DNA from 3 places in the Lapillicoccus jejuensis genome. Region 2 is predicted to be linked to each of the others. Evidence: predicted binding sites of a transcription regulator. Region 2 holds the regulator's gene; each other region holds the start of a gene.

Region 1 (9,800 bases), 1.8 Mb from region 2:
CTCGACCGCGTCCTCGAGGGCGGCGAGGAAGAGCGCCTCCTTGGTGCCGAAGAGCCGGACGACGTACGGCTGGCTCACCCCCGCGGCGCGGGCGATGTCGTCCGTCGTCGTGCCGCCGTACCCCCGGGCGCCGAAGACCGCGGTGGCGGCCTGGACGATCTGCTCCCGGCGCTCGGTGGCGGACATCCGGCGCGCGGCGGGCTGGGGGGGCTGCGCGTCGACCATGTTGACAAGGTTATCAGTTGATTACTACCGTCTGCCGTGAGAGGTAATCATCCGATTACTACAAGTCCCCGGAGCCACCCATGAGCCTCGACACCACGCCCGCCGTCCCCCCGACCCCCGTCCTGCCCGTCGGGGCGGACGCCCCCGCGCCACCGACGGGACGGCGACGTCCCGTCGCCCTCGTCATCGCCGCCGCGTCGCTGCCGATGTTCATGGCGACGCTCGACAACCTCGTCATGACCAACGCGCTCCCGGTGCTGCACGAGCGGCTCGGCGCCTCGGTCGAGCAGCTGCAGTGGTTCGTCAACGCCTACACGCTCGCCTTCGCCAGCCTCATCCTGCTCGCCGCCGGCCTCGGCGACCGGCTCGGCCGGCGGACCGTCTTCCTCGCCGGCACCACGGTCTTCGCCGTCGGCTCGGCCCTCGCCGCGCTCTCCTCGACCCCGGCTCAGCTCATCGCCGCCCGCGCCGTCCAGGGGCTCGGCGGCGCGGCCATCCTCCCGCTGTCGCTCGCCCTCATCGCGGGCGCCGTGAGCCGGGAGCGGCGCGCCCTGGCCATCGGCGTGTGGGGCGGGATCTCCGGCCTCGGCGTCGCCGTCGGCCCGCTCGTCGGCGGGGCCGTCCTCGAGGGCTGGAGCTGGCAGGCGATCTTCTGGATCAACGTCCCCGTCGCCGTCGTCGCCGTGCCGCTCGCCGTCTGGGCGCTGCGCGACGACCGCGGGGTCCGCGCCCCGCTCGACGTCCTCGGCGCCGGGCTGGCCGCGCTCGGCGTGCTCGCGCTCGTCCACGCCGTCGTCCGCGGCAACGACGACGGCTGGTCCAGCGCGGGCGTCGTCGGCGAGCTCGCCGTCGGCGTCGTCCTCCTCGCGGCCTTCCTGCAGCGCCAGCGCCGCACCGCCTCGCCGCTGGTGCCGCTGCGGCTCTTCCGCGACCGCTCGTTCTCGGTGACCAACGTCGTCGGGTTCGCCTTCAGCTTCGGCACCTTCGGCGCCATCTTCCTGCTCATCCAGTTCCTCCAGGTCGTCCAGGGGAGCTCGCCGCTGCACGCCGCCGTCCAGACGATGCCGTGGACCCTCGCGCCGATGGTCGTCGCGCCGATCGCGGGCGCGGTCGCGCCCCGGGTCGGCACCCGCGCGCTCATGGTCACGGGACTCGCCCTGCAGGCGGTCGCGCTCGCGGCCATCGCCCTGACGATGTCGCCCACGGTCGCGTACGGCGTCCTCGTCCCCTCGTTCCTGCTCGCCGGGGTGGGGATGGCGCTCGTCTTCGCCCCGTCGGCGACCGCGCTGCTCGCCGAGCTCGACGAGGCCGACCACGCCAAGGCCTCGGGGGTGAACTCGACGGTGCGCGAGCTCGGCGTCGCTCTCGGGACGGCCGTGCTCACCGCGGTGTTCACCGGGGCGGGCGGGCGCCTGCTCCCGACGTCGTACGTCGATGCGGCGCGGCCGGCGGTGCTCGTCGGGGCCGCCGCGCTCGTCGTCGCGACGCTCGTCGCGACGCGCCTGCCCGCCGGTCGGGCCCGTACGGACGCCTGACCGCCTACGATGGGCTCCCGCAGCGCACGGGGAGGGAAACGGCCTGCAGGAAGGGTCGGGGAAGCCGTGATCGGTCGGTTCCAGTGGGTGCTGCGCACCGCGCGCCGGCACGCCGCCGACCGCTCCCGCCGCTCGGCCGCCGGCTTCGTCCGGGTGCTGCCCGACCAGCCGCACCGGGCACAGGTCAAGCGCTGGGAGGACGGGTCGGTCGTCCTCGGCCACGACCTCGTCCGGCGCTACGAGACCGCGCTCGAGCTGCCCGAGGGCCAGCTGCTGCGCTCCGTCGACCTGCTCGCGCGCGAGGACGACCCGCTGCGCCGCGGCCCGGCCCTGCCACCGACGACCGTCCCCGACGACGTCGTCCTCGAGGCGATGCCGCTGCTGGAGAAGGTGCTCACCTACGAGCCGATGACCGGCGTCGAGTGGGACCGCTTCTCGATGCTCGTCTCGCTCGTCCCGCACGTCCTCGTCCGCTCCCGCGACTGGGAGACGCTGCTGCACCGGCTGACCCTCGAGACGTCGGTGTCCACCGGGCTGGAGTACGCGCACCGGTGGGAGGCGGCCGTCCGGCTCGGCGGTGACCGGTCGGTGACCGGTGTCCTCATCGAGCTCATCGAGAGCGCGCTCATCGACGACGACGTCCAGCTCTACTCCGACTACGCGACGCTGCTGCGCTACACGCCGGACCCCCGCGGTCACGACGTGCTGCTGCGCGCCCTGACCGCCCCGCCGAACCCGCGCTCGCTGTGGGCCTCGCTGTCGACCGCGACGACCCTCGTGCGGCACGGGCTGGTCGACCACGGCGTGGCCCAGGAGATGCTCGCCGTCGCGGCCGACGTCGTCGCCGACGAGGCCCAGCCGCTGCGCACCCGCAAGGCCGGCGCCAGCCTCGCCCTGCGCGCCGAGAGCCGCACCTTCCCCGACGCGACGGGCCGCGGACGTCGGCTGCGGCTCACGGCGCAGCAGCGCCGCGAGGTGCGCGACGTCCTGGCCTGGACGGGGCTCGAGCGCGAGCGGCAGGACGCCGTACGGGCGGCGACCCTCGACGCGCTGGCCCGCGACGTGCCCTCCGACGTGCGCGACCCGGACCTCGCCGCGCTGCTCGACACCGCGCTCGACGAGCCGCACCTGGACCGGCGCGACACCGCGCTCGCGGTCCTGCTCCTCGCGCCCCAGGGGCGCACGCTGGGACGGGTGGTGGCCCAGGACCTCGCCGGGGCGGTCGACGCCGACGACACCGGTCGCGCCGTCGCCGACCTGTCGATGCTGTCCTTCCTCGCCCAGCCCGAGGACGTCCCGCTCCTGCTCGACCTGGCCCTCGGCCGACGCGGCGACGCCGAGCTGATGTCGCACGCGGGCGCCGCGCTCGGCAACGTCCCCCCACCGGCCCCGGGGGCGGACACCGTCGACCCGCAGCTGCACGCGTACGCCGTCGCGCACCTCACCGACCCGGCGGCGCCGCGGACGCCCGTCGACCCGGGCAACGCGTGGGGCGTCTGCTACGCCCTCGGGATGCGCGGCCGGTTCGACCTGCTCGAGGACCTGCTGGACCGCGCGCACCCGCGCGACGACGCGGCGTGGGTCAGCGCCCTCACGTGGTGGGCGACGCTGCCCGAGGTGCTGCGGCCGCCCGTCCCGCGCGCCGGCTGACCGGGCCGGGCCTTCTCACCGGGGTCGGCCGCACCCCCCGGGCGGCGCTCCTCCCCGGGCCGCCGGCTCATCCGGTGGTGGTGGGGACGCGGTCCGGTGGCGCCGGGCCGTCGTCCGGGGCGTCGTCCTCCTCCGACTCCGGCGGCAGCTCGTCCTCGCGCAGGGCCGCCAGCTGCGGCAGCAGCTCGTGCCGCCGGCGGAAGGTGTCGATGATGGTGATGGCCGCGGCCGCGACCGGGATGCCGATGATGGCCCCGATCGGTCCGAAGAGCGCGGCACCGACGAAGACCGACCCCAGCGCGACGGCGGGGTGCACGTCCATCGTGCGCCGGCTGATGCGGGGGGTGAAGACGTAGTTCTCGACCTGCTGGTAGACCGTCGCGAACAGGACGATCCACAGCACGTTGCGCGGGTTGTAGACGACCGTGAAGAGCGCGGGCAGCAGGATGCCGATGTAGGTGCCGATGGTCGGGATGAACTGCCCGACGATGCCGGCCAGCAGGCCGAGCGGCAGCCAGAACGGCACGTCGATGTACCAGAAGAACGCCGCGTGGAAGACGGCGGACAGGGTCGCGAGGACGACCTTGGAGATGACGTAGCCGCCGGTCTTCTCGACCGCGATCTGCCAGACGGTCTGCATGACCTCCTGGTAGCGCGGGTTGAGGAACGAGCCGATGGTCTGGCGCAGACGCGGGCTGTCCGCCGACAGGTAGTAGGCGAAGACGAGGATGGTCAGCAGGTCGAAGAGGAAGGTGAGCACCGAGCCGAAGACGCCGAGGATGCCGCCGCCGTAGCGACCCGCGAGCTCGCCCAGCCTGGACGGCGTGAGGTCGAGGGTCGTCTGGATCTTGGTCAGGTCGATGTCGGTGTTGAGGTGCTCGTTGACCCAGGCCAGCGCCGACGCCGTCGTCCCCGGCAGGGTCTGCCCGAGCTGGGTGGCCTGGAGGAAGAAGACCTGCCCGAAGAGCAGGAGGATCGCGCCCGTGACGAGCAGCAGGACGAGCATGACGAGGCCCGTCGCGAGGCCCCGCGGGCGCACGCCGTGCCGCATGAGCCACACGACCGGCGGCTCCATGGCGATCGAGAGCAGCCAGGACAGGACGAGGAGGAAGAGGAACCCGGACAGGGCGCCGAAGGCCCAGATCCCGAGCAGGAGCCCGGCGACGAGCAGGATCGCGAGCAGCGCCGTGCGCTTGGCCGACCCGGGGGTGATCGCCACCCAGGTGGGGCGTCGTACGGCGTTCTCGTCGTGCCCCTGCGTGCTGCGCTCCACCGCGTCAGCCTAGGGCCCGGACGCACGGGACGGCCGCTCCCCGCCCCCGCGGGTCACGGCCGTCCGTCGTGCTGGTGCTGCTGGTGGTGCTGGTGCTGCGTCGAGCGGTGCTGCGCCGCCCGGGTCAGTGCGACCCGAGGAGGCGGCTGACCTCGCTCTCGAGGTAGCGCCGGTGCCCGCCCAGGGTCCGGATCGCCGTGAGCTTGCCGGCCTTGGCCCAGCGCGTCACGGTCTTCGGGTCCACACGGAACATCGCGGCCACCTCGGCCGGCGTCAGGAGCTTCTCGTGCTCCTGCGTCTCGATGGAAACTGCCATGTCGTTCTCCCCGCTTTTCCTCATCGGTTGGTCACCGGTGCCCCCACCAGGTGATCGTGCTGTTTCCCCACGCCCACGATACACCGACAAAACGGACTTTGGAGTCTTTTGTCGCCATGTCGTACGCGCCTCGTGAACGCGCCCCCGCGCGTCCTGCCGGCCACGGCTCCCCGCCGCGGACCGACCGTGCATCCAGCCCCAATCGGTCAATTTACCCGAAGTAGGGTAGGCGGTCCAGAGTCACCGTCGAGATCCGCGACGGCGGATTGCCGACACTCGGCCCCGACCGCGGCCCTCCCGCCGGCCGGGCCCGGCTGCCGCCGCCGACCGCTCTCGCGCCCTGCTACGCGAACGGCGCAGGGCTGAGGTAGCGTTGTCACCACGAGTACACACGATTCCCGGGTCCGCTCCGCGGGGTCGAGCGGCCTGCGCTGCCTGATCCTGTGATGCTGCCCCGGCAGACGCACGAGGGGGTCACGCCATGGGGCGCGGCCGGGCGAAGGCCAAGCAGACCAAGGTCGCTCGGGAGCTGAAGTACTTCTCTCCCAACACCGACTTCAGTTCGCTTGAGCGAGAACTGCATTCCACGTCGCACGCTCCCGAGCGGTGGTCCCCCGGGACCGACGACGCCGGGGACGACGACGAGGACGACTTCGGACGGTGGGCCTCCGGCGAGCGATGACGCTCGCCGGCCCTCCGGTCGGTCTGACCCGCCCCGCGGGTCGTGTGCTCGGTCCGCCAGGACCGCGTCGGTGACGCACGTCGTCGTACCAGGTGAAGCGGGTCCTTGCTGCCCCGCTGTGGTCTCCACGGTGCGATCCTGCTGGTTTTCCTGTCGCCAGCCCGGGACGGCTGAGCGGCGAGGGCGCCGGCGCGGTTGCTCTGCGCCGCCTGCGGAGGCCGAGCGCGTCCGATCTTGGTGCGGGATCGTCACCGGTGTCCTGCTGGACGGCACCGCGTTCACTCACTGCTGCCGTGACGTACCGGTACCCTGGTGACGGCAACGTCGACGGCGACACCGTCGTCAGCTGAGGGCACGGCGTCGTCCCCCGCCTGCACCTGCCCCTCCCCCGGCGGATCCGACGTCGGCAGCGGGCGCCCCGGGGTTGCCGATGTCGTCGCGACTCTTCCGCGCGGCGAGGTGGTGACACTTCTGCCCCGGGTGTCCGACGATGCCTCCTCATGACCCCACAGATGCAGGCGCCCGTCTGGCGATCTCACGGTGGGCCGTCACCGATGTCCTGAGACATCACCCTTGTCCCCGTGACGCTCTCGTCGTAGAATCGAACACACGTTCGAACGAGGAGACGGCGATGACCGGGTGGCGGGGGACCATGGAGCAGGTCGGTGACGGCCTGCGCTCGCCGCTGGGTGTCGTCCCGGACCTCGAGTCGCTGACGGACACCGCCCTGGTGGACCTCGAGGTCGACGAGGCGCTGGCCGTCGTGGAGCTGGTCCGCCGGGCGACCTCGGCACTGGACGCGATCCAGGTGCTGGCCCTGGAGGCCTTCGCCCGCCGCACGGTCGAGGAGGTGGAGCAGGACAAGGCCGACCTGCGCGCGAGAGGCAGGTGCGCCCTCGGTCCCGAGGGGGACGACGTCGCCGCCGTCGAGCTGGCCCCCGCGCTGCGGCTGGGCCGTCGGGCGGTGAGCGCGCTGCTCGACGACGCCCGCATGCTCGCCCGGGACCTGCCGCAGACCCTCGGGCTCGTGCGCGCCGGCCGGCTCGACCTGGCCCGCGCGCGGGTCGTCGCCCACCAGGCCTTCGAGGTCGCCCGTGAGCACCGTCCGGCGTACGACGACGCCGTCGTCCACCCCGAGCTCGTGTCGACGCGGTACCGCCTCGGCCCCACCGACCTCGACGTCCCGGCCCTGCGCAAGCGCGTCGCCGCGGCCGCGGCCCACGTCGACCCCGAGTCCCAGCAGCGGCGGGCCGAGAGCGCCCGACGCGACGCGTTCGTGCGCGTCGGACCCGGCCTGGACCCCGGGATGAGCACCTGGTCGGCGTCGCTGCCGTCCGAGGACTCGCTGTCCGTGTGGGCGGCCATCGACGAGCTGGCGGGGGAGTACCTGCGGGCCGACCCGTCCCTCACCGTCGGTCCGGCCCGGGCCCAGGCGCTGGTCTCGCTCGTCCTCGGTCGGGCCACCATCACGACGACGGTCGACCTGACCGTCCCCCTCGACGCCTGGCCCGAGACGGTCGGCATGGCAGGCGACGGCGTGGTAGACGATCGCGGGGCCGATGCCTCCATAACCGACGTGCACGGCGATCGCCGCCCGGCGCTCAGTCTGGTCCCCGACCTCACGTGGTCGGTGGCCGAGCGTGGGCTGGCCGCGCTCGTGGAGGTCGCCGAGCAGGAGCGGGACCTCCATCTCGTCCCGACGACCGGCGGCGCACCAACGGACCCGCCGCCGTCGTCGAGACCACCCCGGGCCGCCGCCCCTGCGGATCCGGCGGTCGGCTGGTCGGTCGGCTGGTCGATCGGCTGGTCGATCGGGGTGCAGCACCCCATGGTCGGGTTCGTCCTCGCCGAGGCGGTCGCCAGACTGCTGGCCGACCCCGACACCCGGGTACGCCTCCACGGGTGCCACCCGAGGACCGGCGCCCTCCTGACCCACGACCCGACGACCTACCGACCCGCCGTCGCGGTCGCCAGAGCGGTACGCGCCCGCGACGGCCACTGCCGCTTCCCCGGCTGCTCCGTCCCCGCCGCCCGCACCCAGCTCGACCACGTCGTCCCGTTCCCCACCGGCCCCACGACCGTCGACAACCTCGCCTGCCTCTGCGTCACCCACCACCGCTTCAAGACCCACACACCGTGGACCTACGCCCTCACCACCGACGGGATCTGCACGTGGACCTCGCCCCTAGGACGCACGTACGCCACCGAACCGGCAGCGGTCCGGGAGCGTGCAGCGTGACCGGGGAGGCGACGACGGGGGGAGACGACGTGGGGAGACGACGGGAGGAGTCAGGCCCGCGGGTGCTCGCCGACCATCCGGACCGACCCGCCGTCGACGCCCTTGGCGCCGCGGACGGTCTCCACCGCGTCGCCGTACGGCGCGTCCTCGTCCGCGTGGACGCGGCCGGCGACCCACCCGTCGATGCCGCGCGAGCGGAGGACGGCGAGGCTCTCGTCGGCGTCCTCGGCGGGCAGGACGGCGACGAACCCGACGCCCTGGTTGAGGGTGCGCTCGAGGTCGGCCCGTGGCACGCGGCCGAGCGCGGCGACGGTCCCGAACACGGCGGGCGGGGTCCACGTGGCGCGGTCGACGACGGCGGTGACCCCGCCGGGCAGGACCCGCGCCAGGTTGGCGGCGAGGCCGCCCCCGGTGACGTGGCTGAGCGCGTGCACGTCGACGCCGGGCGTGCGCACGAGGGCCAGCAGGTCGGCGGCGTACACCCGGGTGGGGGTGAGCAGCTCCTCACCGAGGGTGCGGCCGAACTCCGGCACGTCGCGGTCGAGCGCCCAGCCCGCGGCGGCGACGACCCGGCGCACCAGCGAGTAGCCGTTGGAGTGCAGCCCGCTGCTGGCCAGGGCCACGACGACGTCCCCGGCGCGGACCCGCTGGGGCCCGAGCAGGTCGGCGTGCTCCACGACGCCGGTCGCGGCGCCGGCGACGTCGTACTCGTCCGGCTCGAGCAGCCCGGGGTGCTCGGCGGTCTCGCCGCCGACGAGGGCGCAGCCGGCCTGGGCGCAGCCGGCGGCGATGCCGGACACGATGGCGGCGACCCTCTCGGGGACGACCCTGCCGGTCGCGATGTAGTCGGTCATGAAGAGCGGCTCGGCCCCGCAGACGACGATGTCGTCGACGACCATGCCGACGAGGTCGAGCCCGATCGTGTCGTGGCGGTCCAGGGCCTGGGCGATGGCGACCTTGGTGCCGATGCCGTCGGTCGACGTCGCGAGCACCGGACGGCTCATCCGGGCCAGCGCGCTCGCGTCGAACAGCCCGGCGAACCCGCCGAGGCCGCCGAGCACCTCGGGGCGCTGAGCCCGCGCGACGGCCGCCTTCATCAGCTCGACGGCCTTGTCACCCGCCTCCACGTCGACCCCGGCGGCGGCATAGGTGATCGGCGCGTCGTCAGTCACGCCCGCCAGCGTATCGGCGCCGCGCCCCCGGGCCTCAGCCCGGGACGCCCGCGAGACGCCGGGTGTCGATCGGCGACGGGCGCCGGTCGAGCCGGGCCTCGAGCAGCCGGCGCGCCTCGCCGCACCGTCCGGCCCGGACGAGCGCGAGCAGCAGCGTCTCCTCGACGACCTCGCGCTGCGCGTCGCTGCCGCCCAGCTGGGCCACCCACGGCCCGAGCAGCCGCAGGGTCCGGACGGCGTCGTCCCAGCGCTCCTCGGCGACCGCGGTGAGCGCGTCGCACAGGGCGACGACGACGTCGCGCATGACCGGGTGCGGCCGCGCGGCGGCGTGGGCCCGCAGCCGGGCCAGCCCCGCGACGTCGCGCGCCGCGGCGAGGGCGACCGCCGCGTGCAGGGCGGTGAACGGCGTCGTCGGCTGCGCCAGCAGCCGGTCGTCGACGCTGTCGAGCACCGCGCGGACGGGCAGCTCGTCGTCCCAGCTGCCGGTGACCCGACACCGCCACAGCAGCGACGCCGAGTCGACGAGGGCCCGCACGCCGGACACCATCGGCGGGGCGAGCTGGGCCTCGTAGCGGCGCCGCAGGTCCTCGACGGAGCCGAGGGCGAGCTCGTGCAGGGCCGCGTGCCAGGCGAAGTGCGCCCGGTGCGAGGCCTCGTGCCCGCCCCCGCGGATCCAGCCGTCGAGCCACCGCAGACCCTCGGCGTGCG
Region 2 (9,800 bases):
CCAGCAACCTCGCCATCTGGCGCGACACGTGGGACGACTCCATGGCCCTGGCCGTGGACGCCCGCGAGTTCATCCGCCGGGGATACGGAGCCTGACGTGACCGACCAGCCCAGCGCCCCTGTCACCGGCGGCGACCCGCTCGCCGAGCTCGACGAGTTCTCGATCGAGCTGCCGTCGTGGGCCTTCGGCAACGCCGGCACCCGCTTCAAGGTCTTCTCCTCGCCGGGGGTCCCGCGCGACCCGTTCGAGAAGGTGTCGGACGCGGCGCAGGTGCACCGCCTCACCGGTCTGGCGCCGCGGGTGTCGCTGCACATCCCGTGGGACCTCGTGCCCGACGAGCGGGGCGGGTTCGACGCCCTGGCCGCGCACGCCCGCGAGGAGGGCGTGAGCATCGGCGCGATCAACAGCAACCTGTTCCAGGACGACGACTACCGGCTGGGGTCGCTCGCCCACCCGGAGGAGCGCGTCCGGGACAAGGCGATCGCCCACCACGCGCAGTGCGTCGACGTCATGCGGGCGACCGGGTCCCGCGACCTCAAGCTGTGGCTCCCCGACGGCACGAACTACCCCGGGCAGGACTCGCTGCGCGCCCGCCAGGACCGGCTGGCCGACTCGCTGCAACAGGTCTACGCGCTGCTCGACCCGGGGATGCGGCTGCTCATCGAGTACAAGCTGTTCGAGCCGTCGTTCTACTCGATGGACATCCCGGACTGGGGCACGTCGCTGACCCACTGCCTCGCCCTCGGCGACCAGGCCGTCGTCGTCCTCGACACCGGGCACCACGCCCCGAGCACGAACATCGAGTTCATCGTCATGATGCTGCTGCGCGCGAAGCGGCTCGGTGCCTTCGACTTCAACTCGCGCTTCTACGCCGACGACGACCTCATGGTCGGTGCGGCCGACCCGTTCCAGCTCTTCCGGATCCTCCACGAGATCGTCGAGCAGGACGCCCACCTGCCGTCGTCCGAGGTCAGCTTCATGCTCGACCAGTGCCACAACATCGAGCCGAAGGTCCGCGGGCAGCTGCGGTCGGTGCTCAACGTCGAGGAGGGGCTGGCCAAGGCGCTGCTCGTCGACGAGCCGGCGCTGCGGGCGGCGCACGAGGCGGGCGACGTCCTCGGCGCGAACGACGTCCTCATGGACGCCTACCGCACCGACGTCCGGGAGCGCCTCGCGGACCGTCGCGAGGCCCGCGGTCTGCCGCGGGACCCGGTGGCCGCATTCACGGCGTCCGGCTACCTCGAGCGGGTCAGCGCCGAGCGCGTCGGCGGGACCCAGGCGTCCTGGGGGGCCTGACCGAGGAGTCGTCCGTCCACCCCGTCCGGCCGTTCGCCCGCGGTCTGGCCGCCGGCGGTGACGGGCCGTGGGCAGCTCGCCGTGAACGCGTCGACGAGCACCTGGTTGGCGGCGACCGCGGACTGCGGGGTCGTCGTGCTGTAGTCCCGCCCGTTGTAGGCCACCGACGCCTGCCGGGTGCCGTCGGTGGAGGTGAAGACCACGGTGAGGGTGCCGAAGGTGGCGCCGTCGTGCCCGAAGAGCAGCTGGGGGCTCCCGTCGGCCGCGGGGCACGGGTCACCGACGGCGTAGATGCCCAGTCCGTAGCGCAGCGGGGTGGTGGTCCGGGGCGTGAGCATCTGCTGCAGGGAGCCCTTCGAGGTGAGCCGTCCTGCCATCAACGCACGGTAGAACCGGTCGATGTCGGACGCGTTGGCCACCACCGCGCCGGCGGAGGAGAACGAGGTCGACCCGAGGTCATCGAGGATGCCGGGCGGGTCACCCCACAGCGCGACGTCGGACAGGTGCGCGCCGTCGTACGTCGGCCCGTTCATCGGAAAGCGCGCGGAGCCCATCCCGGCGGGCGCGAACACCCGTTGGGCCAGCAGGCTCCCGACGCTGCGGTGCGTCGCCGCAGCGAGCATCATCCCGACCACGACGTAGTTGGTGTTGGAGTAGGAGAACGAGGTGCCGGGCGTGAACGACCACGGGTCCGCCAGCGCCGCGGCGACGAGCTGCTGGTCCGTACGACGCGTCGCGAGGACCGTCTCGACCTGCTCCGGGGTCTGCGCCGTGCGCAGCAGGGCCGTGAGGTAGTCGGGTAAGCCGGAGCGGTGGCTCAGCAGCTCCTCCAGGGTGACGTCGCCGTGCGCGCCCAGCAGCCCGGGCAGGACGTCGTCGACCGTCGTCGACAGGCTCCAGTGCCGGCGGTCCACCTCCTGCATGGCGAGGGTGGCGACCATCGCCTTCGTCACGCTGCCGACCCGCACGGTGTCGAACGGCTGGGCCGCCGACCCGGTCGACGGGTTCCGCACCCCGGCGGCCCCCTTCCACCAGTCGCCGCCGCGGGTCGTGCTCGCTGCGACCACGCCGACCGCTCCGGCGTCGACGACCGCCTGCAGGTCCTGCTGCAGACGCGCCTGAGCGGCCGGGCGCCGGTCGTGCGCCGTGGCGGTGCTCGCGGGGACAGCAGGCTTCGGGACCGGAGGCGTCGGCGCCGCGGTGGCCGCCGCCGCCGGGACACCCAGCGCCAGGATCGCGAGCACGGTCACGGCAGAACGCCATCCCCGGCCCCAGGTGCGCGCGGGCCGTCCTCCGGGTGTCGCCGTCATCGTCCTTCTCCCCTCCATCACGGACGGCGGGTGAGCACCCCGCCACCTCCCTTCCTACCGACCGAGGGAGTGCGACGGATCCCTCCCGCGGCGGAGGCGGCTCCCCATCACGAGGGAGGAGCGACGGTGCCGCCCGGTGGGCGGGGCGGCACCGTCTCCCTCAGGGACGTCGTGTCACGGGGTCGAGTCGTGACGCGGTCCCGGGACCCGGCCCTCCGCGCGGACGTCGCGGAGCCCGGGATGAACCGCCGGCAGGGCGGTCGGGTCGAGCAGAGGGGTGGACGAGCAGCGGGGGAGGGTGCTCAGGGCAGGGCCGGGATGGCGAGGCGCTGCCCCGCGTGCACCTGGAGCGAGCTGAGCCCGTTGGCCAGCTGAATCTGCGCGACGCCCTCGTCGACGGGCAGGCCCGGCAGCTCGTGGGCGGCGACCTGCGACAGCGTCTGCCCCGAGGAGACCGTCACGGTGTGGTCGATGGTCGCCGCGGCGGACCCGGCGCCCAGCACGCTGACGAGCAGGACCACTCCCAGGGTGACGGCCGAGGCGAGGACGAGCAGCCGGCCGAAGCGGGTGATCCGCAGCGGGGCGGACGCGGCGCGGGCGGCGCGGCCGGTCGGGACGAGCCGGAGCTCGGGGCGACGCGACGGGGCGCCCACCAGGTCGGTGGCGGGGGCGACGGACCAGACGGCTGCTGCGCTCATCGATAGCTCCTCAGGGGCGGGGACGAGGCCGGTCGAACGGGTGTGCGATCGAACGCCTGTCCAATTTGTAGCACGCGTGTGCGAGAAAGTCGAGACACGCGTCGAACAGGTGTTTGGCACGCTCGTTCGAAGGTCGTAGTCTCTGGCCATGGACGAGAGTCCATCACCGACCACCGACAGAGCACCCCCGCCGGCCGCGTGACCCCGCCCTGACCTGCGGGAACGCGCTCCCCGGCACCGCAGACGAGAGACCGAGGAGCAGGGATGGCACAGGTGCACGAGATGCCCGAGCGGGGCCAGGGCGACGGCCTCACGGTCCGTCAGCGGCGTGTGCTCGAGGTCATCCGCAACTCGGTCGACCGTCGGGGCTACCCGCCGAGCCTGCGCGAGATCGGCGAGGCCGTGGGCCTGACCAGCCCGAGCAGCGTCGCCCACCAGCTGTCGACCCTCGAGCGCAAGGGGTACCTGCGCCGCGACCCGAACCGGCCGCGCGCCATCGAGGTCGTCTCCCCCGACGCCGCCCCCGAGGAGCGGGGCTACCGCTCGGGTGACGCCGGCACCCGGCAGATCATCGACAGCCAGGGGCTGCTCGAGACGCCGTCGGACGAGACGGGCTCGGGGGACGCGCGCCCGGCGGCGTCGTACGTGCCCGTGGTGGGGCGGATCGCCGCCGGCGGTCCGATCCTCGCGGAGGAGGTCGTCGAGGACGTCTTCCCGCTGCCCAAGCAGATCGTCGGCGAGGGGTCGCTCTTCCTGCTCAAGGTCGTCGGCGACTCGATGGTCGACGCGGCCATCTGCGACGGCGACTGGGTCGTCGTGCGGCAGCAGCCGACCGCGGACAACGGCGACATCGTCGCGGCCATGCTCGACAACGAGGCGACGGTCAAGACGTTCAAGCGCACCGACGGCCACGTGTGGCTCATGCCGCACAACCCGGCGTACACGCCCATCGACGGCGACCACGCGACGATCCTCGGCAAGGTCACGGCGGTCCTGCGCCGGGTGTGACGCTCAGGCGACGGCGGCGGCCAGCCTTGTGAGCGTCTCCCCCAAGGGGCCGTGGAGCCGGATGGTCGCCTCGCCGTCGCCGCGGCTGGGGCCGGCCGTGACGATGGCCACCGGCTTGCCGTCGCGGTGGGCCCGCCGCACGAAGCGGTAGCCGCTCATCACCGCCAGCGACGAGCCCAGGACCAGCAGGCCGCGGGCCCGGTCGACCGTGTCGAAGGCGTGGGCGACGGTCTCCTTCGGGACCGACTCGCCGAAGAAGACGACGTCGGGCTTGAGGGTGTCGCGCCCGCAGACGAGGCAGGCCTGCAGGTGGAAGGTCGTCACGAGGTCGTCGTCGAGGACGATGTCGCCGTCGGGCCGGATCTGGCTGGTGACGCGCGAGGCGTCCCCCGCGACGGCGAGCACCCGGTCGGCGAACCCGGGGTTGGCCAGCGCCATCCGCTCGTGCAGCGCCACCCGGGAGCTGCGGTCGCCGCAGGTGAGGCAGACGACCCGATCGAGCGTGCCGTGCAGCTCGAGGACGTCGTGGGCACCGGCCTCCTGGTGCAGTCCGTCGACGTTCTGGGTGACGATCCCGGTGAGACGGCCGCTGCGCTGGAGCGCGGTGACGGCGCGGTGACCGGCGTTCGGGTGCGCGCGGGTGAAGCGCTGCCAGCCGATGAAGCTGCGGGCCCAGTAGCGCTGGCGGGCGGCGGAGGAGCCGCTGAACTCGTCGTACTGCATCGGCATGACGCGCCGGGTGCCGTCCGGGCCGCGGTAGTCGGGGATCCCCGACTCGGTGCTGAGCCCGGCCCCGGTGAGGACGGCGACCTCGCCGGCCCGGACGAGGCCGAGGAGCTCGTCGAACGACCCCGGACCCTCGACCGCGCCCCCCTCCGCCGGTCGCAGCACCCAGGAGGGGCGTGCGGAGGCGGGGCGGATCACCCCCTCAGTATCGCCCGGCACCCGACCCGACGAGGGTCGGCCCTACCGGACCCAATCCCTACCTCCATGACGATCTCGTGGCGAACGGACCGTCGGCATAACGCGGCGTTATAGAATCCGCCCATGATCGACGCCGCCGGACTGAGGGTCATGCGCGCCATCGCCGAGGAGGGCAGCTTCACCGGGGCGGCCACCGCCCTGGGCTACTCGCAGCCCGCCGTCTCGCAGATGGTGCGACGGCTCGAGCAGCGCACCGGAACGGTGCTCGTCGAGCGCATCGGCCGTCAGGTGCGGCTCACCGAGGCCGGCCAGGTCCTCGCCCGTCACGCGGTCGGCGTGCTGGCCGCCCTCGACGCGGCCGAGGAGGAGGTCGCCGCGATCGCCGGACTGCGCTCCGGCCGGGTACGGCTCATGGCGTTCCCGTCGTCGTCGGCGACGCTCGTGCCCCGGGCGCTGTCGCTGGTCAGGTCGCGCTTCCCCGACGTGTCGGTGAGCTTCAGCGAGGCGGAGCCGCCCGAGGCGCTCGCCGCGCTCCGCGCGGGTGACTGCGACCTCGCGGTGACGTTCGCCTACGAGCAGGACGAGGTGCCGGCGTCCGAGGACCTCGACCTGTTCGTCTCGACCGTGCTGCTCGAGGACGAGGTCCGCCTCGCCGTCCCCCGCAGCCACCCGCTGGCCGAGACCGGAGAGGTCGACCTGGCCGACGTCGGCTCCGAGTCGTGGATCGCCGGGTGCCCCCGGTGCCGGGGTCACCTGCTGGCCCTCGCCCGCCGGTCCGGCTTCTCCCCCACCGTGTCCTACGAGACCGAGGACTACGTCGCCGTGCTCGGTCTCGTCGGCGAGGGCCTCGGCGTCGCGCTCGTGCCCGACCTCATCCTCGCCGCCGCCAAGCACGACGGGGTGGCGACCCTCCCCCTCAAGCCCGCGTCGCGACGGGTCATCACCGCGGTGACGACCGAGGACCTCCAGCGCGTGCCCGCGGTCAGGGCCACCCTCGAGGCGCTAGACGAGAGCGCGGCCGCGCACCGCCGGGCCCGCCCCGTCGCGGTGCCGTCGCTCATGCCCGCCCCCGCCTACCACATCTGAGAACCGCTCCACCCGAATCGGATTCGGTCCGCTCGGCTCGTGTCACGACCCGAGCCGAGCGGACCGAATCCGATTCGTGTGGGTCGCGCCGGGGTCAGCGGGAAGTGACGTAGCGCAGCCCGCCGTGGTCGCCGAGGACGGCGATGTCACCCGACTGGTCGGTGCGCAGGACCTGGAAGCCGTCGCCGCGGAGGGCCGTGACGGTGGACGGCGCAGGGTGTCCGTAGTCGTTGTCGGCCCCGACGCTGACGAGGGCGAGCGGGGCGTGGGTGGCGGCGTACAGCTCGTCGTCACGGTTGGCCGAGCCGTGGTGGGCGACCTTGACGACGTCGAAGCCGTCGGCGAGGAGCGCCGGCTCGGTCCGCAGAGCCCGCAGCAGCTCCGCCGCCGCCTCGCGCTCGACGTCGCCGAGGAGCAGCAGCCGCAGCCCGTCGACGTCGACGGTGAGGACGACCGACGCGTTGTTCGGCACCGACCCGGCCCGGATGACCCGGGCCGGCCACCACACCCGCGCCTCGATCCCCGGCCACGCGAGCCGGTCGCCGGCCCACACCCGGGTCACCGGGACCCCCGCGGCACGGGCCTCGGCCACCACGTCGCGCGCGCGGTCGGCGGGTTCGTCGACGGGTCGACGAGCAGGGCGCCCACGGACCGCCCGCGCAGCACGCCCGGCAGCCCGTCGACGTGGTCGGCGTGGTCGTGCGTGAGGACCACGGCGTCGACCCGGGTCACCCCGAGCCGCCCGAGGCACCCGTCGACGGCCGCCGGGTCAGGCCCGGTGTCGACGACGACCACCGTGCCGGCGGCGCTGCGCAGGACCATCCCGTCGCCCTGGCCGACGTCGCACATGACGTAGCGCCACCCCGGCGGCGGCCAGGTCAGCCGGGCCGTCGGCGCCCCGGCGGCGAGCCCCAGGAGGGCGCACGCCGCCACGACCGCCGGCCGGCGGCGGCCGTGGTGCAGCAGCCACGGCCCGGTGAGGACGACGACGAGGCTGAGCGCCGCGAGGCTGAGCGCCCCGCCGGCGCCGCTCGGCCACGGGACGCTGCCCCAGGGCAGTCCCGCCCCCGCCCGGGCGACGGCCGCGATCCCCAGGGTGGGCAGGGCGGGCAGCCAGGCCGCCCACGCGGCGAGGGGTGGCACCACGAGCGCGAGGAGCGCGACGGCGACACCGAGGACCGTCGCCGGGGTGACCAGCGGCGACACGACGAGGTTGGTGAGGACGGCGACGAGCGACACCGACCCCTGCAGGACGACGACCACCGGCCCGCAGACGACCTGGGCGGCGAGCGGGAGGGCGACGGCGGGTCCGAGCCACCTCAGCCGGGGCGGCAGGCGCGCGGCGAGCGCCTCGCCCCACGGTCGGGCGAGCACGAGCAGCCCGATCGTGGCCAGCGTCGACAGCGCGAACCCCACCGACCTCGACAGCCACGGGTCCCAGACGAGGAGCCCGACGACGGCGGCGGCGACCGCCGGCAGCCCCTCGCGCCGGCGGTGGGTGCCGAGGCCCAGCAGCCCGACGCACCCCATCGCCGCCGCGCGCAGCACGCTCGGCTCGGGCCGGACGAGGACGACGAAGCCGAGCAGCAGGGCGAGCGCCACGAGGGGTCGTCGTCGGCGCCGGACGCCGAGCCACCCGCACGCCCAGATCCCGGCCGCGAGGACGATGGTGACGTTGCTGCCGCTGACCGCGCTGAGGTGGGTCAGGCCGCTCGCCTGCATCGCGGTGGTGAGGTCCTGCGGGGCCCGGCTCGTGTCGCCGAGGACGAGGCCGGGCAGCAGGCCGCGCGCGTCGGCCGGCAGGTGCTCGGTCGCGGAGGCGAACCGCCCCCGCACGAGCGCCGCCGTCCGCTCGAGCAGCCCCGGCGCGGAGACGACGGTGACGGGACCGCGCGGGGCGAGCATCGCGACGACGTCGTCGGCGGGGTCGTCGGTCGGCCCGAGGCGACCGGTGAGCCGCACCTGAGCGCGCCACGGCAGCGCCAGCAGCGACGGGTCGCCCAGGACGAGCACGGGGTCCTGCACCGCAGTGGTCCTCCCCCGACCCGTCACCTCGCGGACGTCGAGCACGACCGCGACGAGCGGCTGTCCGCCGTGCCCACCGGCCACGAGGTGGGGGTCGCTCGCGACGCCGGCGGTGACGGTGACGACGGCCCGGTCCTGGGCCAGCTCCGCCACGGGTCCGGCGTCACGCACCGCCGTCCACGCTGCGAGCGCCCCCGTGAGGAGGACGACGACGAGACCGGTGAGGGCGAGCAGAGCGCTGTACGACGTCGGTTCGCCGCCGCCGGGCGGTCGGGTCACCCGACCGGCACCCCGTCGGCGGTGACGCGCGAGCGCGCCGGCGGTGGCCACCCCGGCGAGTCCGGCGGTCGTCACCCGCCAACCGCCGCTGGCTCCGAGCAGCAGCGCCTGGACCACCCAGCCGGCGGCCGCCGGCAGCAGCAGCCTCAGGTCGGCCCGGGCCGGCGCCACCTCGTCCGCGCTCACACGGCGACGAGCGGCCGCAGCGTGCCGAGCAGCTTGTCGCCGATCCCGCTCACCTCCCCCAGCTCGTCGACGGTGCTGAACCGGCCGTGCTGGGTGCGCCAGTCGAGGATCCGTTGGGCGAGGACCGGGCCCACGCCGGGGAGCCCGTCGAGGGCCGCGAGGTCGGCGGAGTTGAGGTCGACCGGCCCACCCGCCCCCACCGCGGAGCCGGAGCCCGGCGTCCCCGCGGCCGTCTCCCCTCCCCCGGCGCTCCCCGTCCCTCCACCCGCGACGACCGGGCCGAGCACGGTGGGCGGCACCTCCCCCGGGCGGGGCACGTAGAGGCGCTCGCCGTCGACGAGCGGCCGGGCCAGGTTGAGGACGGTGAGGTCCGCCGCCGAGCCCGCGCCCCCGGCGCGGGCGAGGGCGTCGGCGACCCGAGCGCCGGCCGGCAGCCGCACCAGACCCGGCCGTGCCACCTGCCCCGCCACATCGACCACGAGCAGCACACCCGAGGTCGTCTGGGCGGTCAGGCCAGACGGGGCCGCACTGCGCGAGGCACCGCTCGGTCCCGACGCCCCGGGCGTCGCGAACGCCGGGGGTGTCCCCGTCCGGGTCAGCGGCGGCGGGGAGGCCGCGGTCTGCGGCTGGGCCGACGCCTGAGCCGAGCCCACCCGCACGGCGAGCACCGCTCCCGCGAGCGCGATGAGCACGGCGACCGCCGCCACCGCCCGCCACGAGACCGATCGTCGCGCCTCGCGCAGCGAGGAGGGCAGCGACCACAGCGGCGGCGCGGCCGCCGCGCGGTGCCGCCCCGCCGTACCGCTCCGCCCCGAGCGTCCACCACGCCCGGGCGGTGGCTCGCCCTCCTCCCCGCTCGCCTCGTCCTGCTCGTCCTGCTCGTCCTGCTCGTGCTCGTCGACCGCCTCGAGCATCCCCGCCTGCTCGGCCACGGGCCGACCGCCGGGACCGTCGCCGTACCCCCGCGCGAGCAGCGCCGCCAACCGCT
Region 3 (9,800 bases), 900 kb from region 2:
CCACGACGATGGTGATCCCGATGGCGATCCCGGCGAGCACGACGGCGAAGCACAGGCCGGCGAGGACGCGGCCGAGCGGGTGCGGTCGGGCCGAGGTGTCGACCTCCGCCTCGCCGCCCGTGCCCCAGGCCAGCGAGCGGATGCCGGCGGCGAAGACCAGGGGCAGCCCGGCCCCGAGCACGAGGCTGACGAGCAGCACCTTCCAGGCGCCGGACAGGGCGAGCGCGAGCTGGTTCACGCGGCCATCTCCTTCACGCGGACCTCGGCCTCGGCCGGCGCCGACCACTCGTCGTTGACGTTGCCGGCGTGGACCGGCTGCTTGCGGGACCGGGCGTACATGTAGCCGGCCATCCCCACGAGGATCACGAAGACCACGAGCGCCCCGGCGAGCCCGCCGATGGCGTGGCCCACCCACCACATGACCGCGCCGACGACGGCCGCCGCGGGCAGCGTGATGAGCCAGGCGGCGACCATCCGGCCGGCGACGCCCCAGCGGACCTCGGCCCCGCGCTTGCCGACGCCGGTGCCGAGGATCGACCCGGTCGCGACGTGGGTCGTCGACAGGGCGAAGCCCAGGTGGCTCGAGGCGAGGATGACGGCCGCGGACGAGGCCTCGGCGGCCATACCCTGCGGCGGCGAGATCTCGACCAGCCCCTTGCCGAGGGTGCGGATGACCCGCCAGCCGCCGATGTAGGTGCCGAGCGCGATGGCCAGGGCGCAGGCCGCCTTGACCCAGAACGGGATGTTCTTCGTGTCGCTCCAGTGGCCCGTGCCGATGAGCGCGAGGGTGATGACGCCCATCGTCTTCTGCGCGTCGTTGGTGCCGTGCGCGAGCGAGACGAGCGACGCGGAGCCGATCTGGCCCCAGCGGAACCCGTTGTCGGTGAAGCGCTGGGCGACCCCCTTGGTCGCCTGGAACACCAGCCAGGTGCCGACCGCGGCGACCAGACCGGCGATGACCGGTGAGACGAGCGCGGGCAGGATGACCTTGCCGACGACCCCGTCGAGCTTGTTGCCGGTGCCGACCCAGTGCACCCCCGAGAACCCGAGGGCGGCGATGGCGGCGCCGATGAGGCCGCCGAAGAGCGCGTGCGACGAGGACGACGGCAGCCCGAGCAGCCAGGTCAGCAGGTTCCACACGATCCCGCCGACGAGGCCGCACAGCACGATGAGCAGGAGCGCGTACCCGCCGTCAGCGGTGAACTCCGCCTTGGGCAGGCCCGACTTGTCCTGGATGTTGATGACCGCGTTGGTGACGGTGAGCGCCACCTCGACGGACAGGAACGCGCCGACGAGGTTGAGGACGCCGGAGAGCGCCACGGCGACCTTCGGCTTGAGGGCCCCGGTGGCGATCGACGTGGCCATGGCGTTCCCGGTGTCGTGGAAGCCGTTGGTGAAGTCGAAGGCGAGGGCCGTCACCACGACGAGCGCGAGGATGACGGTGGCAGTGGTCACGTACTCCATTGTCTGGTGACCGTGGGGTGCTCCACGCCATCGAGCGAGGTGTTCGCCCACTGTTCACCTGGGGGCCTCACCGGTGGAGCGAGTGCCACCTCTCGCGCCGCCGCGGCAGGCCCGAGTGGGGACGAGCGCCCGTACGGGGTCCCGCGGACGTCTTCGCCGCGCGCCTCGCCTCGCGGCGCGCGATGGCCGCCTGCTCCTGCTCGGCGGCCACCGGCCGCGGCGGGGCGCTCCCGCCCCGGGCCGCGGGCACCCACCAGCGGTCCTGCGCGTCGCGGGGCGCCTGCGGGTAGCCGTCCATCGCCTCCTCGAGCAGCTGCGCGAGGCGCTCCCCCAGCCGCGCCGTGACGTCGTACGGCGACTCGTCGGGACCGACCGGGAGCGGCTCGCCGACGAGGACGGTGATCGCGGCCCCGCGCCGCCGCATCCACCGCGGCCCGGCGGTGAGCACCCGCTGGCTGCCCCACACGACGACGGGGACGAGCGGCGCCCCCGTGCGCTGGGCCAGGAAGGCGGCGCCGGGCTTCATGTCCTTGAGCGTGAACGACCGGCTGATCGTCGCCTCGGGGAACAGCCCGACGACGTCGCCGCGGCGCAGCCACGCGTCGGCGGCGCGCAGCGCCGGCACCCCGGGCGTGCCGGGGCGCCGGTCCACGGGGACGTGCCCCATCGCGCGCATCGCCGGCCCGACGACCGGGGGCTCGAAGACCGACTGCTTGGCCATGAAGCGGACGAACCGGCCGCGCCGCCGCCCGGCGAGGCCGACGAAGGTGAAGTCGAGGTAGCCGACGTGGTTGCTGGCCAGGACGGCCGGTCCGGTGGCCGGCAGGTGCTCGGCGCCGCGCACGGTGATCCGCAGGCCGAGGGCGAGGAAGACGAGACGGACGAGCGCGATGACGAGCCGGTAGGGCAGGTCGAGGCGGCGGGAGAGCGACGGACCGGGGGACGACCTCATGCACGACCTTCGTCGCCGGGGGCCGGACGGTTCGTCCTGCCCGTTGGTCGAGGATTTCACCCCGCTCGCCGGACCGCCGTCGGACCCCCCTTGAAGGCGCCGAGACGGGAGGGGTTGAGTAGGGGCGACACCACCCGCACCGACGCAGGAGGACGCCCGTGTCCAGCACCACCGCCGAGCCCGCCGAGCACGCCGAGAGGCGCCACTTCCCGCCGGACCCGGCGTTCGCCGAGCAGGCCAACGGCACCGCGGACCTCGTCGAGGCCGCCGCGGCCGACCACGAGGGGTTCTGGGCCGAGCAGGCCCGCACCCGGCTGACCTGGGCGAAGGACTTCGACCAGGTCCTCGACTGGAGCGAGGCCCCGTTCGCGCGGTGGTTCGTCGGCGGCGAGCTCAACGTCGCGGTCAACTGCGTCGACCGGCACGTCGACGCCGGGAACGGCGACCGGGTCGCCATCCACTTCGAGGGCGAGGGCGGTGACACCCGCACCCTCACCTACGCCGACCTGCAGCGCGAGGTCGCCAAGGCCGCCAACGCGCTCGCGTCGCTCGGCGTGGCGAAGGGCGACCGGGTCGCCATCTACCTGCCGATGATCCCCGAGGCCGCCATCTCGATGCTGGCCTGCGCCCGTCTCGGCGCCCCGCACTCGGTCGTCTTCGGCGGGTTCTCCTCCGACGCCCTCAAGGCCCGCATCGCCGACGCCGAGGCCAAGGTCGTCATCACGAGCGACGGGCAGTTCCGCCGCGGCAAGGCCGCCCCGCTCAAGCCTGCCGTCGACGCCGCCGTATCGGGTGAGACGACCGTGGAGAAGGTGCTCGTCGTGCGCCGTACGGAGGCGGACGTCGACTGGCACGAGGGCCGCGACGTGTGGTGGCACGACGTCGTCGACTCGGCGAGCGACCAGCACGAGGCGCAGCCGGTGGACAGCGAGCACCCGCTGTTCATCCTCTACACGTCCGGCACGACGGGGAAGCCGAAGGGGATCCTGCACACCTCCGGCGGCTACCTCACCCAGGTCGCCTACACCAACGCCGTCGTCCACGACCTGCACCCGGAGACCGACGTCTACTGGTGCACCGCCGACGTGGGCTGGGTGACCGGCCACTCCTACATCGTCTACGGGCCGCTGGCCAACGGCGCGACCCAGGTGATGTACGAGGGGACGCCCGACACCCCGCACCAGGGCCGCTGGTGGGAGATCGTCCAGAAGTACGGCGTGACGATCCTCTACACCGCGCCCACGGCGATCCGCACCTGCATGAAGTGGGGCGACGACATCCCGGCGAGGTTCGACCTGTCCTCGCTGCGCGTCCTCGGCTCGGTCGGCGAGCCGATCAACCCCGAGGCGTGGCTCTGGTACCGCCGGGTCATCGGCGGCGACAAGGCGCCGATCGTCGACACCTGGTGGCAGACCGAGACCGGCGGGATCATGATCAGCCCGCTGCCGGGCCTGACCGACCTCGAGCCCGGCTCGGCCCAGAAGCCGATCCCCGGCATCAGCGCCGAGATCCTCGACGACGAGGGCCAGCCGCTGCACGACCCGGAGAAGGTCGGCTACCTCGTCCTCACCAAGCCGTGGCCGGCCATGCTGCGCGGCATCTGGGGCGACCCGGAGCGGTACAAGGAGACGTACTGGAGCCGGTTCGGGCCCGAGTACTACTTCGCCGGTGACGGCGCGAAGTACGACGCGGACGGCAACATCTGGCTGCTCGGCCGGGTCGACGACGTCATGAACGTCTCCGGCCACCGGCTGTCCACGGCCGAGATCGAGTCCGCGCTCGTCTCGCACCCGAGCGTCGCCGAGGCCGCCGTGGTCGGCGCCACCGACGAGACGACCGGCCAGGCGGTGTGCGCGTTCGTCATCCTGCGCGGCGGCGCCGAGGACCGCGGTGACGAGACCGTGCAGGAGCTGCGCAACCACGTCGCCAAGGAGATCGGCCCGATCGCCAAGCCGCGCCAGATCATGGTCGTGGCCGAGCTGCCCAAGACGCGCTCGGGCAAGATCATGCGCCGCCTGCTGCGCGACGTCGCCGAGAACCGCGAGGTGGGGGACGTGACGACCCTCGCCGACTCGACGGTGATGGACCTCATCAAGACCGGGATGTCCGGCTCCTCCGAGGACTGACCGGACACAGGGAACCCCACGTCCTGGTGCCGCTCCGGCGCGCAGGACGTGGGGTTCCGTGTGTCTAGAAGAGGGTGGGCTCGGGCACCGGCTCCCGTACGACGTCCTGCGCCGCACCCCCGCGCGCCGCACCACCGCGCCAGGTCTCGGGGCGCCAGGTGCCGCGGGGGGCGAACCGCGCCGTGGTGGGGCGGGGCGTCGTACGGCGGCGGTCGAGGCCGTGGCGGGCGACGGCCTCGCGGAAGCGGTCGGCGAGCCAGTCGCGGTAGGGGCGGGCGACGTACGACCCGCCGCGGTAGAGGCGCTCGTAGCGCGGGACGAGGTCGGGGTGCTCGCGCCCCAGCCAGGCGAGGAACCACTCGCGCGCGCCGGGGCGCAGGTGCAGCGCGGTGTGCCCGACGAAGGACGCGCCGGACTCGGCGATGGCGGCGAGGGCACGGTCGAGGTGCTCGGCGGAGTCGGTGAGCCCGGGCACGACGGGCATGACGTAGACGCCGACGTCGAACCCGAGGTCGGTCGCGGCGCGGACGGTGGCCAGCCTCGCCGCCGGCGTCGGCGTGCCCGGCTCGAGCGCCTGGTGCAGCCCCTCGTCGTGGATGGCGCACGAGACGGCGAGGTCCACCGGCACCGCCTGCGCGGCCTCGACGAGCAGCGGCAGGTCGCGGCGCAGCAGCGTGCCCTTGGTGAGGATGCTGAACGGCGTGCCCGACCCGGCGAGCGCCACGATGACGTCCGGCATGAGCCGGTAGCGGCCCTCGGCGCGCTGGTAGGGGTCGGTGTTGGTGCCGAGCGCGACGTGCGCGCGCGTCCACGACGCCCGCCCGACCTCGCGGGCCAGGACCTCCCCGACGTTGACCTTGACGACGAGCTCGCGGTCGAAGTCGGCGCCGCTGTCGAGGTCGAGGTAGCGGTGGGTGCCGCGGGCGAAGCAGTAGACGCACGCGTGGGTGCACCCCCGGTAGGGGTTGACCGTCCACTCGAACGGCACCCCCGACGCGGCCGGCACCCGGTTGAGCGCGCTGCGGGCGAGCACCTCGTGGAAGGTCACGCCGGCGAACTCGGGCGTCGTCACCGACCGGACGAGCCCCGGGATCGCGGCGGGACGGGCGAGCCCGGGCAGCGCGCCGGCGTCGCTCGCCGTCAGCTCCTGCCCGCTCCACCGCACCCCCGAAGTCGAACACCTGTACGACGTCCCTGTCAACCGGTCCGCGCGCGGGCTGTGCCGTGCCCCACCCGGTGGGGCACGGCACAGCCTGTCGGCGGCGCTCGCTAGGGTCGCCGCCATGTCGACGTACGTGCTCGTCCCCGGTGCCTGGCTCGGCGGTTTCGCCTGGGAGCGGGTCGTGCCCGCCCTCCTCGACGCCGGCCACGACGTGCGGCCGGTGACGTTGCCCGGGCTCGGCAACCGCGCCGACGAGGCGGCCGAGCGTGAGATCGGCCTGCAGGACCACGTCGACGACCTCGTCCGGCTCGTGCAGGGCCAGGACCTCACCGACGTCGTCCTCGTCGGCCACAGCTACTCCGGGATCCCGACGTCGCTCGCCGCGCTCGCGCTCGGTGACCGGGTGCGTCGGCTCGTGCTCGTCGACGCGAACGTGCCCGAGGCCGGTCGGCCCTTCGTCTCCGACGGCTTCCGCGCCCGCCTGCAGGAGGCGCTCGACGCCAACGGCGGGATGTGGCCGCCGCTCGGCCACGACGACCTGCAGGACCAGGACCTGGCCCACGAGGACGTCCACTTCTTCGAGGACTGGGCCAAGCCGCACCCGGGCCGCACCCTCACCGACCCGGTCCGCGACGACGCCGGCCTCGCCGACGACCTGCGCGCGCTGCCGACCCTCTACGTCACGTGCCTCGAGGACGGCGACGAACCGTCGCCGGCCGTCGCGGCGCTGCTGGGGTCGCCGCACTGGCGCCTCGCCACCCTCGACACCGGGCACTGGCCGATGTGGAGCGCCCCCGACGCGCTCGCGGCCCTCCTGCTGGAGGGCTGACGCCTCAGTCCCCGAGGTGCGCGGCGAGCGCGGCGATGTCGTCCGGGCCGAGCCCGCAGCACCCGCCGACGTACGACGCCCCCGCCTCCACCCACGCGTCGACGAGGTCGAGGTCGAGCGGCACCCCGGTCGACCAGACCTTGCTCCCCGCGTCCCAGGTGCCGCCGCGGTTGGGGTAGGCGACGGCCGGGCGGCCGGTGACGGCGACCGCCGTGCGCACGGCGCCCAGGACGTCGGCCTGGTCGGAGCAGTTGACCCCCACGGCGACGAGCGGCTCGCAGCCCGCGAGGACGGCGTAGGCCTCCTCGAGGGGCTGCCCGGCGTTCGTCTCGTCGCCGCGCACCGAGTAGGAGAACCACGCCGGCACGCCGAGCTCGTCGAGCAGCGCGGTGAGGACGACCGCCTCGTCGAGGTCGGGGACCGTCTCGACCGCGAGCAGGTCGGCGCCGGCCGCCGCGAGCAGCTCGAGCCGAGGGCCGTGGAAGGTGCGCAGCTGCGCCGCGGTGAGGCCGTAGCGCCCGCGGTACTCCGAGCCGTCGGCCAGCGAGGCGCCGTACGGCCCGACCGAGGCGGCGACGAGCAGGCCGGGCCGCTCGTCGGCGAGCTCGTCGCGCACCTCGACGGCGAGCCGCACGGCCCGGCCGACCAGCCGCGCGGCCTCGTCCTCGTCCAGCCCGGCCGCGACGAAGCCCTCGACGGTCGCCTGGTAGGTCGCGGCCGTGGCCACCCGGGCGCCGGCGCGGTAGTAGTCGCGGTGCGCGGCGGCGACGAGCTCGGGCTCGTCGAGCAGCAGCCGTGCGGTCCACAGGTCACCGGTCAGGTCGGCGCCGCGCCGCTCCAGCGCGGTGGACAGGCCGCCGTCGAGGACCACGGTCGGGAGGGGTCCGGGCATCAGCGGCGCCGGCCCCGCGCCCGCAGCCGCACCGACGGCAGCGGCGGCGCGGCGAGCCGCTCCCCATCGGGGTAGTCGACCTCGCCGAAGCGCGGGTCGCCGCCGGCGTTCCACCGCTCGCGGGCCTCGACGACCTCCTCGTGGGTGCGGCCGACGAAGTTCCACCACATGACGATCTCCTCCTCGAACGGCGTGCCGCGGAGCAGGAGGACCCGGGCGTCGGGCGACAGCGCCACCTCGAGCGAGGCGCGGTGAGTTCCCAGGAAGAGACCCTGTCCCGTCCCGACGGTCACGCCCTCGACGGTCACCTCTCCCGACAGCGGCGCGAGCAGGTGCTCGTACGACGCCTCGAGGGTCAGCCGCGCGCGACCGTCACCCCGCGCGCCACCCCGCCCGTCACCGTCCGCGGCGGGCGTCAGCTCGGCGCCCAGCAGCGGGGTGAACGCCTGCTCCGGCCCGACCAGACCGGCCAGCGCGCCGGAGAACACGGCCACCCCGACGCCGTCGACGACGGTCGACGGCGCGGGCTCGTGGAGCGTGAACGCCTTGGCGCCCCACCGCTGCTCGTCCGGCAGGGCGACCCACAGCTGCGCGCCGTGCAGCACCGCCGCGCCCTCGTCGCCCCGGTCGACCGCCTCCCCCTCGGAGCCCGCCGGCACGACGACGTCCTCGCTGTGCGCGATGCCCGCCCCGGCCGTCATCACCGCGACCCGGCCCGGCACGACGTCGGCGACCGAGCCGAGCGAGTCGCGGTGCCGCACCCGCCCGGACACGAGCCAGCTGACCGTCTGCAGGCCGGTGTGCGGGTGAGGCGCGACGTGCATCGCGTCGCCGTCGGTCACCGGCCGCGGCCCGTAGAGGTCGACGAAGCACCACGCCCCGACCATCCGCCGGTCGCGGTGCGGGAGCACCCGCAGCACCTCGCTGCGCGGGCTGATCCGCGCGTGCACCGCGTCGAGGACGAGCAGCTCGCGGCCGCACTCGCGGGGGTCGTCGGCGACGTCGCGGTAGACGTCCGTCTCGGTGCTGCTCATCCCGATAGCATGGGGTACGGAGCGCCGGGAAGCCTGGTCGGCAGCACTCGACCGACCCCTCGACCCCCGACCCGCCCTCGGAGGCCCCGTGTCCCGCTCCCCCGCCCCGCTCGCCCGCCGCCTCTTCGACCGCGGCTCGTGGCCCGAGGCCCGCTACGTCGCCTCCGCCCTGCGCACCGAGACCGTCGGCGGCGCCCTGCTGCTCGGCGCCGCCCTCCTCGCCCTGCTGTGGGCCAACTCGCCCTGGCAGGAGGCCTACTCCACGCTGCGCGACACCCGGGTGGGGCCGTCCGCCCTGCACCTCGACCTCAGCCTGGCCCAGTGGGCCTCCGACGGGCTGCTGGCCGTCTTCTTCCTCGTCGCCGGGATCGAGCTCAAGCGCGAGTTCACGACCGGTGACCTCGCCGACCGCAGCCGCGCGGTGGTGCCGGTCGTCGCGGCGGCGTGCGGGGTCGCCGTACCGGCGCTGCTGTTCACCCTCGTCGCCGTGACCCGCGGGGCGGACGGCGACGTCCTGCGGGGCTGGGCGGTGCCCACGGCGACGGACATCGCCTTCGCGCTCGCCGTCCTCGCCGTCATCTCGACGCACCTGCCGTCGGCGCTGCGCTCGTTCCTGCTCACCCTGGCCGTCGTCGACGACCTCATCGCCATCACGATCATCGCGGTCTTCTACACCGACGAGCTCGCCGTCGTGCCGCTGGTCCTCGCGCTCGTCCCGCTCGCGCTCTTCACGCTCATGCTCCGGGTCGGCTGCCGCGCACCCCGGTGGCGGCCGCTGCTGCACCACCCGCTCGTCCTCGCCGTCCCGGCGCTCGCCGCGTGGGCGCTGGTCCACGCGGGCGGGATCCACGCGACGGTCGCCGGGGTCCTGCTCGGGCTGAGCGTGCCGGTCGCGCGCGACGGCCTCGGCCGCGACGGCCACTCGCTGGCGGAGACGATGGAGCACCGGCTGCGGCCCTGGTCGGCCGGGATCGCCGTCCCCGTCTTCGCGTTCTTCGCCGCCGGCGTCCGCGTCGTCGGCGGTGGCCTCGGTGAGGCGCTGTCCGACGTCGTCGTCCTCGCCGTCGTCGTCGGGCTCGTCCTCGGCAAGGCGCTCGGGGTGCTCGGCGGCACCTGGGCCGTGGCCCGCTTCACCCGCGCCGAGCTCGACGACGACCTGGCCTGGAGCGACGTCGCGGGCCTCTCGCTGCTGGCCGGCGTCGGCTTCACCGTGTCGCTGCTCATCGGCGAGCTGGCCTACGGGCCGGGCTCCCCCCGCGACGAGCACGTCAAGCTCGCGGTGCTGCTCGGGTCGTTGCTGGCGGCCCTGCTCGCGGCGGTCGTCCTGCGCCGGCGCAACCG

What was found. Region 2 encodes LexA, which represses DNA repair genes until DNA is damaged. Its sites were predicted from a motif close to TCGAACANNTGTTCGA; they were not measured.
Region 1: the regulator LexA is predicted to act here: its motif matches at 6,283-6,298, upstream of FB458_RS09230 (HNH endonuclease signature motif containing protein).
Region 3: the regulator LexA is predicted to act here: its motif matches at 5,716-5,731, upstream of FB458_RS04805 (Rv2578c family radical SAM protein).

The regions. Positions count from the first base shown of each region.
Region 1 covers NZ_VFMN01000001.1:1,934,314-1,944,113, reverse strand. Annotated here, with positions in the region: gene FB458_RS09260 (TetR/AcrR family transcriptional regulator) at 1-225, opposite strand, end outside; gene FB458_RS09255 (MFS transporter) at 306-1,760, shown strand; gene FB458_RS09250 (hypothetical protein) at 1,827-3,410, shown strand; gene FB458_RS09245 (AI-2E family transporter) at 3,478-4,683, opposite strand; gene FB458_RS09240 (BldC family transcriptional regulator) at 4,808-4,999, opposite strand; gene FB458_RS09235 (DUF3073 domain-containing protein) at 5,481-5,681, shown strand; gene FB458_RS09230 (HNH endonuclease signature motif containing protein) at 6,313-7,920, shown strand; gene purM (phosphoribosylformylglycinamidine cyclo-ligase) at 7,971-9,092, opposite strand; gene FB458_RS09220 (FAD/NAD(P)-binding protein) at 9,127-9,800, opposite strand, start outside.
Region 2 covers NZ_VFMN01000001.1:100,647-110,446, forward strand. Annotated here, with positions in the region: gene FB458_RS00430 (sugar phosphate isomerase/epimerase family protein) at 1-95, shown strand, start outside; gene rhaI (L-rhamnose isomerase) at 97-1,296, shown strand; gene FB458_RS00440 (serine hydrolase domain-containing protein) at 1,236-2,546, opposite strand; gene FB458_RS00445 (LysM peptidoglycan-binding domain-containing protein) at 2,909-3,304, opposite strand; gene lexA (transcriptional repressor LexA) at 3,569-4,312, shown strand; gene FB458_RS00455 (Sir2 family NAD-dependent protein deacetylase) at 4,316-5,200, opposite strand; gene FB458_RS00460 (LysR family transcriptional regulator) at 5,360-6,322, shown strand; gene FB458_RS21515 (ComEC/Rec2 family competence protein) at 6,417-6,884, opposite strand; gene FB458_RS00465 (ComEC/Rec2 family competence protein) at 6,881-8,812, opposite strand; gene FB458_RS00470 (ComEA family DNA-binding protein) at 8,809-9,800, opposite strand, start outside.
Region 3 covers NZ_VFMN01000001.1:998,782-1,008,581, forward strand. Annotated here, with positions in the region: gene FB458_RS04785 (hypothetical protein) at 1-238, opposite strand, end outside; gene FB458_RS04790 (inorganic phosphate transporter) at 235-1,464, opposite strand; gene FB458_RS04795 (lysophospholipid acyltransferase family protein) at 1,532-2,416, opposite strand; gene acs (acetate--CoA ligase) at 2,575-4,542, shown strand; gene FB458_RS04805 (Rv2578c family radical SAM protein) at 4,607-5,707, opposite strand; gene FB458_RS04810 (alpha/beta fold hydrolase) at 5,826-6,533, shown strand; gene mmuM (homocysteine S-methyltransferase) at 6,538-7,425, opposite strand; gene FB458_RS04820 (pirin family protein) at 7,425-8,459, opposite strand; gene nhaA (Na+/H+ antiporter NhaA) at 8,548-9,800, shown strand, end outside.